Regions from separate parts of the Methylobacterium guangdongense genome, predicted to be linked through region 3. Evidence: predicted binding sites of a transcription regulator. Region 3 holds the regulator's gene; each other region holds the start of a gene.

Region 1 (4,332 bases), on a different contig from region 3:
GACCCGCAACGGCCCGACCGCCACCGGCGGGTGCGCGACCGCGACACCGCGGGCCGCGACGACGAGATCGGCCTCCGTGGCCCCCGGCGCGAGGCGCAGGGGCGCCTTGAGCGTCGCGTGGAAGCCGTAGACCCGGGCGCCCGTGTTCACGGCGGCGAGGTCGCCGAGCCCCGCCGGATGCGCGACCGCCTCCCCGGACACGGGGTCGTATCCGAGCACGCTCCGGCCGAAGGCCTCCAGGCGGGAGCCCGGGTTGGGCAGCCAGTACAGGGCATAGCGACGCGTCACGTCTCGGCCTCCAGGGCGCATGGCGACCGTGATCAGGTCGTCGGCGCGTAGGTCCGCGCCTCGGCAGCCCGGCGCGGGCGGACATCCATGGCATTGCCGCGCCACACGATGGCGCTCTGCACCCAGGCGCCCAGCCAGATCGCCGGGATCAGCGCGTCCCGCACCAGGAAGGCCGCCAGCATGCGGGGCGCGCGATGCCAGCCCGCGCGAATCGCGAGCGCGGCCTCGGCGGCATAGCACAGGGCCGCGAGGCCGGCAGCGCCGACGAGACCGGCGGCGTTCCCGGCCCAGAGCGCCACCGCCAGCGCCGGCAACAGGACGCCGCTGCCGATCTCGGGGATGAAGAACAGCGGGAACGTCACCCGCCGCAGCCGGGCCCAGCGCAGCTGCCGGGCCCAGACCTCCCGGAAGCCGCGCGGCCCCAAAGGCTGCTCGAACGGGCTCGCCACGAGGTGGACGCGCTTGCCGGCGGCCCGGACCAGCTTGGTGGCGGCCGCGTCCTCGGCGATCTCGGCGGCCAGCGCCTGGAGCCCGCCCTGCGCCTCCAGGAACGGCTTGTGCCAGAGCATGCTCTTGCCCTGCGCGAAGCCCAGGCCGAACGCCTCGGCAGCGTATTGCCAGCGCGCCTGGAGAGTGTTGAGAAAGGCGCATTCCACCTCGGCCATGAAGCTACCCGGGCGGGCGCCCACGGGGGTGGAGCAGACGAGGCCGGTCTCCTCCCGCCACGCCGCCTGGAGGCGCTGGAGGTAATCGGGCGGCATGGCCACGTTGGAATCGGCGAGCACCACCCACTCATGGGCGGCGGAACGCCAGCCGCGCAGGCAGTTGTTGAGCTTCGGATTCGCGCTGACGCGCTCGTCGCCGAGGATCAGCCGGGCCGGCACCCGGGGGTGGGCGGCAATCAGGCGCTCGACCAGGGGCACGATCGGATCGGCCGGATCGGCCACACAGAAGATCAGCTCGAAGGCGGGATAATCGAGGCGGAAACTGCGGGTGAGCATCTCCTCGCTGTAGGCCTCCAGGCCATGGAGCGGGCGGACCAGCGAGACGGGCGCTCCCGCCGGAAAGCGCGACGGCCCGTGTCCCGTGCCGAGGCGCCAAGCCGCGATGGCCATGCTGCCGATCTGGACGAGCGCCAGGAGCGCGCCGAGGGTGAGGGCCGGCACCGTGGCGTCAATCATGCGGAGTCCCGTTCGGCGTCATGAGCGGCCCGGTCGCTAGCGGCCGGACCGCGTCAGTCGTGTGACACTCCGGGGGACGAGGGCCGATATTCGCCGGCCCCTCGTGTCTCGGGATCTCGGGTTTCCAATGGGCCGAAGCCCTTTGGCGGGTTCTGAGGGCGGAGCCCTGAGAGCGGGCGGAGCCCGGCACCGGGCAAAGCCCGGCACCAGGGCTCCGCCCTGGACCCGCGAAAGGTCTCGACCTTTCGAAACCATGACGGGAGCCGGCCGTGCGCCCGTCAGGCCGGTCCTCAGAACCGGAGGGTGAAGCTGCCCTTCACGGCCTGATCCTGCGCCCGGGCGCCGGTCTGGCCCGTGTAGGACACGCCCAGGCTGGCGTTCGGCGCCACCGCCAGATCGAGCCCCACCTGCGCCACCAGCGCATCCCGGTCGATCGGAACGCCGCCGCTCAGGAAGGCCGGGCCGCCCGCCCCGAAGCGCAGCAGCGCCGTCGGCACCACGTCCCCGAACGCCCGCCGGTAGCCCACGAGACCCCGCAGCGTCACCGGAAGGCCCAGGCCCAGATCCAGGCTCGTCTGGGCCCGCACGCCCGCGGTGACGGCCCCCAGATCGTAATCGCGGGCGAAGCTCGCCAGCGCCGCCGCGCCCCCGGCCTCGGCGAACCCGTCGCGCCGGATCCCGACATAGGCCCCGCCCACGAACGGCTCGATGTAGGAGGCCGCCGGCTGCACCGCGACCGCGGCCCCGTCCTTCGACACCAGGGCCGCCACGGCCGGCGTGCCCAGCGGGATCCTCCAGCCGATCTCGCCAAAGCCCTGCAGCGTGTAGCCGCCACCGTGGCCGCTCAGCGTCTCCGACAGCCCGTAGGCCACCGCCCGGCGCGTGCGGGTGTCGGTCTCGGCGTAGATCACGCCCAGCCGCAGCGACAGCGGCCCGGCCTCGTAGCCGCCATACAGGCCGCCGAACCCGCTCTTCAGCGTCGCGCTTTCCGCCCGGCTGGTGCCGCCGGTCCGGCCGGCGCTGTCGAGATACGCCTCCGTGTAGCCGCCGACCACGCCGAAGCGCAGCCCGCTCGGGAGACGCATGTCCGCGCCCGCCGCGAAGCCGGCGATCTGCCGGTCGAGGTCGAACGCGTTGCCGCCGCCCGCGGCCGTGCCGAACGACCCGAAGCCCTGGCCCCACAGGCCGAACACCTGCGGGTCGAGGGTCCGCACCGGCACGTTCGCCACGACAGGCGCCCGGCCCGGCAGGTCGGCCGTGTAGGCGGACGGCAGGGTGCCGTAGTCGAGCCCAAGGCCGGGATCGCCGCCGGGATTGCCCCAGCGCAGCCGGTCGAGCACCGCCTCGCGCACGAAGAAGGCGGTCTCGTAGGCCGCCGACACGGTGCTGGCGTGGATGTCGCCCGAGAGCGCCCGGAAGCCGGCATCCGCCTCGGTGGTGGTGAAGGCGACCGCCGCGTCGGTGAGCCGGCCGGCGCCGGCCGCCTGGACGGCGTTGGCCGCCGCGATGCCGTTGCGGCTGGTGGCGCTAGCCGAGAACGGCACGTCGTTGCGGGTCAGCGTCAGGTCGACTTCGTTGGGCCGGTAGCGCAGGCCCGGGGACAGGAAGGCGAGATTCGACGTCACGCCCGCGAACTGGCCCGACACGCCGCCGGCGGCCGACAGGATGGTGTAGGTGGTGCGCGGGTTGTAGGCCCCGGAGGCCGCCAGCACCTGGACGGTGCCGCCGCCGAGGGCGGCGTTGCCGCCGGCGGTGATGCGGTCGGCTTGTCCGGCGGCGTTGGCCTCAACCCGGTAGGTCGCGCCGGGGGCGAAGGCGACAGTGCCGGTGACGGTGAGCGTGCCGATCGAGTTGCCCGGCGACACCGTGCCGCCCGGCAGCGCGCGGATCCCGCCGAGCGTGCCCGAGCCGCCGAGCAGGCCGCCGGCGCCCACGAAGGCGGTGCCGGAGATCGTGCCGTTGGCGTAGAGGGCGCCGCCCTGGCCGATGCCGACGTCGATGCCGAGGCGGTCGCTGGCGTCCATGCGCAGCGTGCCGGTGACGTTCCCGAAGTAACCGGCGGCGGAGTACAGGTCGAGGCGCGTCCAGTAGCTCAGCGGGCTGCCGTAGAAGGCGGCGAGGGCGTTGGTCTCGGTGTTGACCAAGATCTGGTTGATCGTGCCGGTGGAGAGCTGGCCGTAGAGGCCGCCGTTGGGGGCGATCGTGCGGGCGGCGGTGGTGGATCCGCCGTAGAGCGGGGCGAGCAGGATCGAGGCGTCGGGGCCGCCCGCCGGGGCCTGCTCGCGCGGGGCCTGGGCGAAGGTCAGGGTCGGCAGGCCGTAGGTCAGGCGGCTCTGATAGGCGGCTTGGTTGGCGGCGGACGGCACGTAGGGGTTGCCGGCCGCATTCGCGGCGCTGCCGGCGCAGGCGGCGACGGTGTTGCCGCATTGGGCGGCGAGGTAGGCCTGGAGCTGGCCCTGGGCGGCCAGGAACTGAGCCGGCAGGTTGATCGCCGTGCCGGTCACCGCGGCGTTGTCGATGTAGGCCGGGTTGGTGAAGGCCTGGGCGAGGTCGTAGGTCGCGAGCGCCCGGCTCCCGATGACATCGAGCGGGTAGTGCACGCCGAGCGCGATGCGACTGTTGCCGTAATCGGCCGCGCGGGCCAGCATGCTCTGATACTGCTGCGGCACCAGCATCGCCAGCAGGATGCTGTCGGTATACGCGTAGGTGGTGTGCCCGCTCGGGAAGGACGGGTTGGTGGCGAGGCCGCCGAGCGCCGTCGGATCGTAGATGTTGAAGCGGTCGGGCGCCGCCTGGACCGGCCGGGAGGAGCCGTAGACGTCCTGGCCGGCCTGCCTGCTGGTGACGCCGTAGGCGAGGTCGT
Region 2 (4,332 bases), on a different contig from region 3:
CCGTAGATCTTGAGCTCAGGCTTCGACCACGTTCTGCGGCTTGCCCGCCACGAACGCCTCGACGTTGTCGACGAGCTGGTCCGCCAGGATCTGCATCGCCTCCTTGCTGGCCCAGGCGACGTGCGGCGTGACGATCAGGTTCGGCAGGTCGGCCTCGCACAGGATGTTGCCGTCCTTGGGCGGCTCCTGCGCCACCACGTCGAAGCCGGCGCCCGCGATGGTGCCGTCCTTGAGCGCTTCGAGCAGAGCCGCCTCGTCCACCAGCCCGCCCCGGGCCGTGTTGATGAGGATGGCGCTCTTCTTCATCTTCTTGAGTTCGGCGGCGCCGATCATCCCCTTGGTGTCGGGGGTCAGCGGCACGTGCAGCGTGATCACGTCGGACTGCGCGAGGATCGTCTCGAAATCGACGAGCCCCTCCTGCGGGAACACGTCGTAGGCGATGACCGTCATGCCGAGCGCCTCGGCGCGCTTGGCGATCGACTTGCCCAGCGCCCCGTAGCCGACGATGCCGAGCGTCGAGCCGGCGATGTCGTAGATCGGATAATCGAAGTAGCAGAACTGCTTGGACTTCGCCCAGTCGCCGCGCTTGACCGAGTTGGCGTAGGGCACGATCGCCCGGCGCAGGGCGAACATCAGCCCGACCACGTGCTCGGGCACCGTGTTGAACGCGTAGTTGCGGATGTTGACGACCGTGATGCCCTGCTGCTTGGCCTGGGCCTTGTCGACCACGTCGGTGCCGGTGGCGGCGACCGCGATCAGCTTCAGGTCGGGGAGCTGCTTCAGGGTCTCGGCCCGCATCGGGACCTTGTTGATCAGCGCGATCTCCGCCCCCTGAAGGCGGGAGACGATCTCCTCCGGCGTCCAGGTCGAGTCATGCTCGACGTATTCGTGCGGGAAGTTGAATGGCCGAACCTTCGCGTCGAGGGACTCACGGTCCAGGAACACGATCTTCTTGGTCATAGGACCCCTCTCGGACGACGGGCGGTTTCCTCGATAGTCTTGGTCTTCTTGCGCGTCGGGGCGGGCCCGGCAACCCGGCCCCGCCCCGAACGCGTGCGCCGATCACGCCTTATGCAGCGGATTCTCGCGCAGGTAGCTGGAGGCGGCGGCGACGCCCGAGCCCGGCGTGACCTTGATGCCGCAATCGATCATGGCCATCTCGGCGCCCGCGATGGCGCCCAGGAGCGACAGCTCGTTCAGGTCGCCGAGGTGGCCGATGCGGAACACCTTGCCGGCGACTTTCGACAGGCCGGCGCCCAGCGAGAGGTTGTAGCGCTCGTAGGCGTGGGTGATCACCTTGGCGGCGTCGGCGCCCTCCGGCACCACGATCGCCGTGACCGTGTCGGAGTTCCACTTCGGCTCCTTGGCGCAGGGCTTGAGGCCCCAGGCCGCTACGGCCTGACGGGTCGCCTCGGCGAGCACGTGATGGCGGTGGTAGACGTTCTCCAGCCCCTCCTCCTTCACGATCGCCAGGGCCTCGCGCAGGCCGTAGAGCAGCGGCAGGACGGGGGTGTAGGGGAAGTAGCCGGTGGCGTTGGCGGCCAGCTGATCCTTCCAGGCGAAGTAGGCGTGGCCCAGCCGGTCGTTGCGGCCAGTGCCGCCCTCGGCGATCTTGAGCGCCTTCTGGCTGATGCAGATCAGGCCGAGGCCGGCCGGCAGCATGAAGCCCTTCTGCGAGCCCGCGATGGCGCAATCGACCTTCCAGTCGTCCATGTAGAACGGCAGCGAGCCGATCGACGAGATGCCGTCCACGAACAGCAGCGCCGGGTGGCCGGCGGCGTCGATCGCCTTGCGCACCGCGCCGATGTCGCTGGTGACGCCCGTGGCGGTCTCGTTGTGGACGACCATCACGGCCTTGATCTTATGATCCTTGTCGGCCCGGAGCGCCTCTTCGATCTTCTGCGGATCGGCGCCGGTGCCCCACTCCTCGTCCTGGACGACCACGTCGAGCCCGAGGCGCTGGGCCATGTCGATCCAGAGGTGGCTGAACTGGCCGTAGCGCGAGGTCAGCACCGTGTCGCCGCGGCAGAGGGTGTTGGACAGGGCCGATTCCCAGATGCCGGTGCCCGAGGACGGGAACAGGATCACGGTCCCGGCGGTCGAGCCGAACACCATCTTGGAATCCTGCAGGAGCGGCTTCACCAGCTCGGGGAAGCTCGGCGAGCGGTGATCCTCCGACGGCACGTGCATGGCGCGCAGGACGCGCTCCGGGATGTTGGTGGGGCCGGGGATGAAGAGGTGGTTGCGACCGGGGCGCCGGGTTGCGGCCATGATGTTTCCTCCGAATAATCCGTTGCGCGCGAACTCGCGCCCGCGCCGGTTGTCCAAATGTCTCGGGAGTCGGTCCGGCGGCGGTCGCGGCGCGTTCCGCGCGCCTTCGAACCCCTGCCAGGGCCGTGAAGTGGGGGGCGCTGCGGAGCGGCAGGCGGCCTCACGCCGCTCGCGTCGCGACGCGCCCCCGCGCGCCGGTCGCCTCCGAATGGCCGTCCCGTCCAACGGCCCTCGGGCCGTCCTCGCCGCCTTCCTGTCTACGCCCGGCCGAACCCTCATAGGCCGCCAGTTCCTGGTATTATGAGGCGCCGAGGCTCGAAAGGAAAACCGGAAAAACTTCCGGAACTTGGCAAAAAAATTTTTTGTGCGGCGCAACGAAGCCGATCTTCGGTTGAGAGGCTTCGCCGCAGCGCACGCAACCTGCGGCAGATGGTGCCTGATCGCGTCATCAAACTGAGATGGGATCGCGCTCTGGATCCCGGCACCGTTCGCCGCCGGGAGAGGAAGCCGTGGCCGAGGTTGAGGAGATGCCGGTCCGGGTCCGGACGCTGTTCCTGTCGGATCTGCATCTCGGGACGCGCGGCTGCCAAGCCGGGCTGCTGCTGTCGTTCCTGCGGGACTACGACGCCGACACGATCTACCTCGTGGGCGACATCGTGGACGGCTGGCAGCTCCGGTCCGGATGGTACTGGCCGCAGGAGCACAACGACGTCGTGCAGAAGCTCCTGCGCAAGGTCCGCAAGGGCGCCCGGATCGTCTACCTGCCGGGCAACCACGACGAGTTCCTGCGCGACTATGTCGGCATGAATTTCGGCGGCATCGAAGTGGCCGAGACCGCGATCCACGAGGCCGCCGACGGGAAGCGCTACCTCGTGATCCACGGGGACCAATTCGACATGGTGGTGCGGCACTCGCCCTGGCTCGCCCATCTCGGCGACGGGGCCTACACGCTGGCGCTGACCCTCAACACGGTTCTCAACAAGGTTCGGCGGCGGGTCGGTCTCTCCTATTGGTCGCTCTCGGCCTGGGCGAAGCTGCGGGTGAAGAACGCCGTCAGCTTCATCGGCCGGTTCGAGACGATCCTGGCCGAGGAGGCCCGCCGGCAGGGCGCCAACGGCGTGATCTGCGGCCACATCCACCACGCGGCCGATCGGCCGATCGGCGATCTGCGCTACCTCAACACCGGCGACTGGGTCGAATCCTGCACCGGGATGGTGGAGCATTACGACGGCCGCATCGAGGTTCTGCACTACCCGAGCATCCTGCGCGCCCGCGCGGCGGAGACCGTGCCGCAACCGGTCCCCGGCCGGCGCGCGGTGGCGTGAGGGCATCACCCGTGAAGCTCCTGATCGCCAGCGACGCGTGGCACCCGCAGGTCAACGGCGTGGTGCGCTCCCTGGAGCAGATGGTCCGCCGCGCGCCCGAGCACGGGTTCGAGACGACGCTGCTGACGGCGGCGGATTTCCCCTCGCTGCCCATGCCGGGCTATCCGGAGATCCGCCTCGCCTATGTCGCCCGGTCACGGGTGGCGGCGCGCTGGCAGGCGGAACGGCCGAGCCATGTCCACATCGCCACCGAGGGTCCGGTGGGGTTCGCGGCGCGGCGGCACTGCCTGTCCCACGGCCTGCCCTTCACCACGAGCTACCACACGCGCTTCCCCGAATATCTCGCGGCCCGCCTGCCGGTGCCGGAGGCGTGGTCCTACGCCTATCTGCGCCGGTTCCACGGGGCCGCCCGCGGCACGATGGTGAGCACCGCCTCGCTCCAGGGCGAGCTGGAGGCCCGCGGCTTCACCCATCTGATGCGTTGGACCCGCGGGGTCGATACCGAGCGGTTCCGCCCCGCCGCCCCCGGCACGCCGCCGCCCGCGGAGCTCGCGGATCTGCCGCGGCCGCTGTTCCTCTATGTCGGCCGGCTGGCGGTGGAGAAGAACATCGCGGCTTTCCTGAAGCTCGACCTGCCGGGCACCAAGGTGGTGGTCGGCGACGGGCCGGACCGGGGGCGGCTGCAGGGGCTGGCGCCCGACGCCCGGTTCCTCGGAACGCGGACGGGGGCGGCGCT
Region 3 (4,332 bases):
GCCGGGCTCCGCCGACCTCGCCCTCACCCTGCCGGTCGGCGCGCCGCAATCCGATCCGGACAACGCCGCCCTGTTCGCCCGCGCCCGGGCCGCCCTCCCCGCCCCGGCGCTCTGGCCGCTCACCCTGTCGAGCCAGGGCGACACCCTGCGGCTCGACTTCGCGGCGACCGGCCTCAAGCCCGACTCCATCCGGAACGCCGCCTATTTTCCCTATGCCGAGACCGCGATCGACAACGCCGCCGCGCAGGTGATGTCGATCGATGGGGCCGGCCTGCACCTCACCCTCGCGCGGAGCAGCCCGACCGAAGCGGCTCCCGCAACCCTTCCGGGCGTGCTGACCCTCGATGAGGTGACCGAATCCGGCCCCCGCCGCCTCGCCTTCGCGTATGGGGACGAGCCGGTGCTTCCGGCCGCGGCCGCACCACCGGCGCCCGTCGAGCCGACCCCGACGGGATCGACTGCGTCCGACCTCGATGCGCTGACCCTCGCCACCGCGGCCGCCTTCGCGTTTCTCGGCGGCCTGATCCTCAATCTGATGCCCTGCGTCTTCCCGGTGCTGTCGATCAAGGTGCTGAGCCTCGTGCGGCACGCCGGCGAGGAGTCCGCGCGCCTGCGCCTGCACGGCCTCGCCTACACGGCCGGCGTGCTGGCGAGTTTTCTGGGACTGGCCTCGGCGCTGATCGCCCTGAAGGGCGGCGGGGCGGCGATCGGCTGGGGGTTCCAGCTGCAATCACCTCTGGTCGTGGCGGGGCTTGCGTATCTGCTGTTCGCGATGGGCCTGAGCCTGTCCGGCGCGGTGACGGTCGGCGGACGGCTCGCCGGTGTCGGCGACAGCCTCGCCCGCCGATCGGGCTTGAGCGGCTCGTTCTTCACGGGCGTCCTGGCCACGCTGGTGGCCACGCCCTGCACGGCGCCGTTCATGGGCTCCGCGGTGGGATTCGCCCTGACCCAGAGCGCCGCTGTGGCGCTCGCCGTGTTCGCGTGTCTCGGGCTGGGCCTCGCCCTGCCGTTCTTGGCTCTGACCCTTTGGCCGCCGGCCCTGCGGGCACTGCCGCGGCCGGGCGCCTGGATGGAAACCCTCAAGCAGGTGCTCGCTTTCCCGGTCTACGCCACCGTGGCTTGGCTGATCTGGGTCCTGGCACAGCAGGTCGATCCGCGGGGCCTGCTGGCGGCGTTGATCGGCCTCGTGCTGGTGGGGTTCTCCGCCTGGGCCTGGGAGCATGGCCGCAACGCCGGATCGGGGATGGCGCGGATTGCGCAGGTCTGCGCGGTCCTGGCGCTGATCGCCGTCGCGGCCCTGACCCTCAGGCTGCCGCAGGATCGCGTCCCGGCCTCCGCGCAGGCTGACGGTGCCATTGAGCCGTTCACGCAGGCCCGCCTCGACGCGCTGGTCGGCGCGCACAAGCCCGCCTTCGTCAACATGACCGCCGCGTGGTGCATCACCTGCGCGGTCAACGAGACGACGTCCCTCTCCACCAAGGCCGTGCGGGCCGCGATGGCCGAGCGGGCCGTGACCTACCTGAAGGGGGACTGGACCAATCAGAATCCCGAGATCACCCGCCTGCTGGAGAAGCACGGCCGGAGCGGCGTGCCGCTCTACCTGCTCTATACCGGCGCCGGGGAGCCCCAGGTGCTGCCGCAGATCCTCACCGAGGGGACGGTGCTGCAGGCTTTGGCATCAGTGCCGGCTGGCGCTGACCGGAGCGCCGCGCTGACCCGTTGACCGGGGTTTCCAAAGGGGGGCAGCCCTTTGGCGGGGCGTCGGGGCGGAGCCCCGGCATCCGGCTTGTCCCGACACCGGACAGCGTCCGGCACCAGGGCTCTGCCCTGGACCCGCCAAAGGTCTCGATCTTTTGAAACCGGAACTGGGCGCCTCAGGCTTCGAGGGAGAAGGTTTCGTCGAACGCGTAGCCGGAGCCGCGGACGGTGCGGATCGGGTCCGCCTGGCGCGGGCCGTTCAGCGCCTTGCGCAGGCGGCCGACATGCACGTCGACCGTGCGCTCGTCGATATAGACGTCGTGGCCCCACACCCCGTCGAGCAGCTGCTCCCGGGAGAAGACCCGGCCCGGCGCCAGCATCAGGAATTCGAGCAGCCGGAACTCGGTCGGGCCGAGATGCAGTTCCTCGCCAGCGCGGCGGACCCGATGACCGGTGCGGTCGAGTTCGAGGTCGCCGGCGGCCAGACGGTCCGAGACATGGGCGGGCTTGGCCCGGCGCAGCAGCGCGCGGATCCGGGCCAGCAGCTCCGGGACCGAGAACGGCTTGACGATATAGTCGTCCGCCCCCGTGCCCAGCCCGCGGACCCGGTCGCCCTCCTCGCCCCGGGCGGTGAGCATGATCACCGGCAGCCGTTCGGTCTCGCGCCGGGCGCGGATGCGACGGCAGAGCTCGATGCCCGACAGGCCGGGCAGCATCCAGTCGAGCAGGACCAAATCGGGCATCCGCTCGGCCAGGAGCAGTTCCGCATCGTCGCCCCGAGCCGCCGAATCCACCAGGAAGCCCTCGGCTTCCAGGTTGTAGCGCAGCAATGTGGTCAGCGCCTCCTCGTCCTCGACGATCAGGACTTGCATGCTCACGTTCGATGACCCGTTCTCGCGGCGGACCCGCCGATGGTGCCGGAGGCCCCGCCCTGTCTCAAGGTGCGCGCGTGGCGCTGCGCACCGCTATCCCGACGTCGACGCGCGCCGTCCGGGTTGATCCTTTACGAAGCCTGTCCCCCGTCCACCGTCGCGTAGTTCGACGCATCGTTCTTGGGGCGGTCGCCCGCGAGCGTCTCCCCGGTGGCGAGGTAATGGATCGTCTCGGCGATGTTGGTGGTGTGATCGCCGATGCGCTCGACGTTCTTGGCGCAGAACAGCAGATGCGTGCAGAACGAGATGTTGCGCGGATCCTCCATCATGTAGGTCAGGAGCTCGCGGAACAGCGAATTGTACAGCGCGTCGATCTCGCCGTCGCGCTCCCACACATCGTGGGCCGCCTGGACATCGCGGCTCGCATAGGCGTCCAGCACGTCCTTCAGCTGGCCCTCCGCCAGATCGCTCATGTGGCGCACGCCGAGCACGATCTTCTGCGCCGGCGCCTGATCGGAGATCGCCACCACGCGCTTGGCCACGTTCTTGGCGAGATCGCCGATCCGCTCCAGATCGCCGGAGACGCGGATCGCCGAAATGGTCTCGCGCAGATCGATCGCCAGGGGCTGGCGCCGGGCGATGAGCAGGACGGAGCGCTCCTCGATGTCCCGCTGAAGGGCGTCGAGGCGCTTGTCGGCGAGGATCACGGTCTGGGCGAGCCCGTCGTCGCGGCGCACTAGGGCGTCGGTCGCCTCCGCGGTCATCTTCTCCGCCACGCCGCCCATCTCCGAGATCGAGCGACGGAGATTTTCCAGGTCGGTGTCGTAGGAGGTAACGATATGGCCGGGCATGGGGTGGATCCTTCGATGGGGGCGTGCGAACCCACGCGTTGGGGCGATCCCGCGGAACCGGTCCTCGAAACGGCTTAGCCGAAGCGGCCCGTGATGTAGTCCTGCGTCCGCTGCTGCGTCGGGTTCATGAACATCCTTTCGGTCTGCGAGAACTCGACCAGCTCACCGAGATACATGAAGGCGGTGAACTGCGAGATGCGGGCCGCCTGCTGCATGTTGTGCGTGACGATCGCGATGGTGAACTCGTCGCGCAGCTGCTCGATCAGCTCCTCGATGCGGCCCGTCGAGATCGGGTCGAGCGCGGAGGTCGGCTCATCGAACAGGATGACCTCCGGGCGCTGTGCCACGGTGCGGGCGATGCACAGCCGCTGCTGCTGACCGCCCGACAGGCCCATGCCGGACTGCTTGAGCTTGTCCTTCACCTCGTCCCAGAGGGCGGCCTTGCGCAGGGACGACTCGACCCGCTCGTCGAGCTCTGCCTTCGGCAGCTTCTCGTAGAGGCGGATGCCGAACGCGACGTTGTCGTAGATCGACATCGGGAAGGGCGTCGGCTTCTGGAACACCATGCCGACCCGGGCCCGCAGGTCGTTCAGATCGACCTTCGGATCCAGGATGTTCACGCCGTCCAGCAGGATCTGACCCTCGGCGCGCTGCTCCGGATACAGGCTGTAGATCCGGTTGAAGGTGCGCAGCAGGGTCGACTTTCCGCAGCCCGACGGACCGATCAGGGCCGTGACCTGCCGATCGTGGAAGTTGAGGTCGATGTTCTTCAGCCCGTGGAACTGGCCGTAGTAGAAGTTCAGCCCCTTCACGGCGATCCGGACCGGCGCCTTGGTATCGGCGCCGGCCTTGGCGGAGGGGTGGATCAGGGGCTCGGCGGCGGCGGTTGCTGCAGCATTGCTCATCGGGTC

Evidence for each region. Region 3 encodes PhoB, which activates phosphate uptake and scavenging genes when phosphate is short. Its sites were predicted from a motif close to TGTCATNNANCTGTCAT; they were not measured.
Region 1: AAHG09_RS11990 (ceramide glucosyltransferase) is a predicted target of PhoB. The motif match lies at 1,520-1,536, and genes of this name have one in related genera.
Region 2: AAHG09_RS09825 (UDP-2,3-diacylglucosamine diphosphatase) is a predicted target of PhoB. The motif match lies at 2,715-2,731, and genes of this name have one in related genera.

What each region holds. Positions count from the first base shown of each region.
Region 1 covers NZ_JBBXMX010000005.1:16,306-20,637, forward strand. Annotated here, with positions in the region: gene AAHG09_RS11985 (DUF1045 domain-containing protein) at 1-288, opposite strand, end outside; gene AAHG09_RS11990 (ceramide glucosyltransferase) at 321-1,469, opposite strand; gene AAHG09_RS11995 (autotransporter family protein) at 1,760-4,332, opposite strand, start outside.
Region 2 covers NZ_JBBXMX010000004.1:11,193-15,524, reverse strand. Annotated here, with positions in the region: gene AAHG09_RS09835 (D-2-hydroxyacid dehydrogenase) at 16-960, opposite strand; gene AAHG09_RS09830 (aminotransferase class V-fold PLP-dependent enzyme) at 1,063-2,271, opposite strand; gene AAHG09_RS09825 (UDP-2,3-diacylglucosamine diphosphatase) at 2,799-3,596, shown strand; gene AAHG09_RS09820 (glycosyltransferase family 4 protein) at 3,608-4,332, shown strand, end outside.
Region 3 covers NZ_JBBXMX010000010.1:59,429-63,760, reverse strand. Annotated here, with positions in the region: gene AAHG09_RS19000 (protein-disulfide reductase DsbD family protein) at 1-1,723, shown strand, start outside; gene phoB (phosphate regulon transcriptional regulator PhoB) at 1,875-2,570, opposite strand; gene phoU (phosphate signaling complex protein PhoU) at 2,702-3,421, opposite strand; gene pstB (phosphate ABC transporter ATP-binding protein PstB) at 3,496-4,326, opposite strand.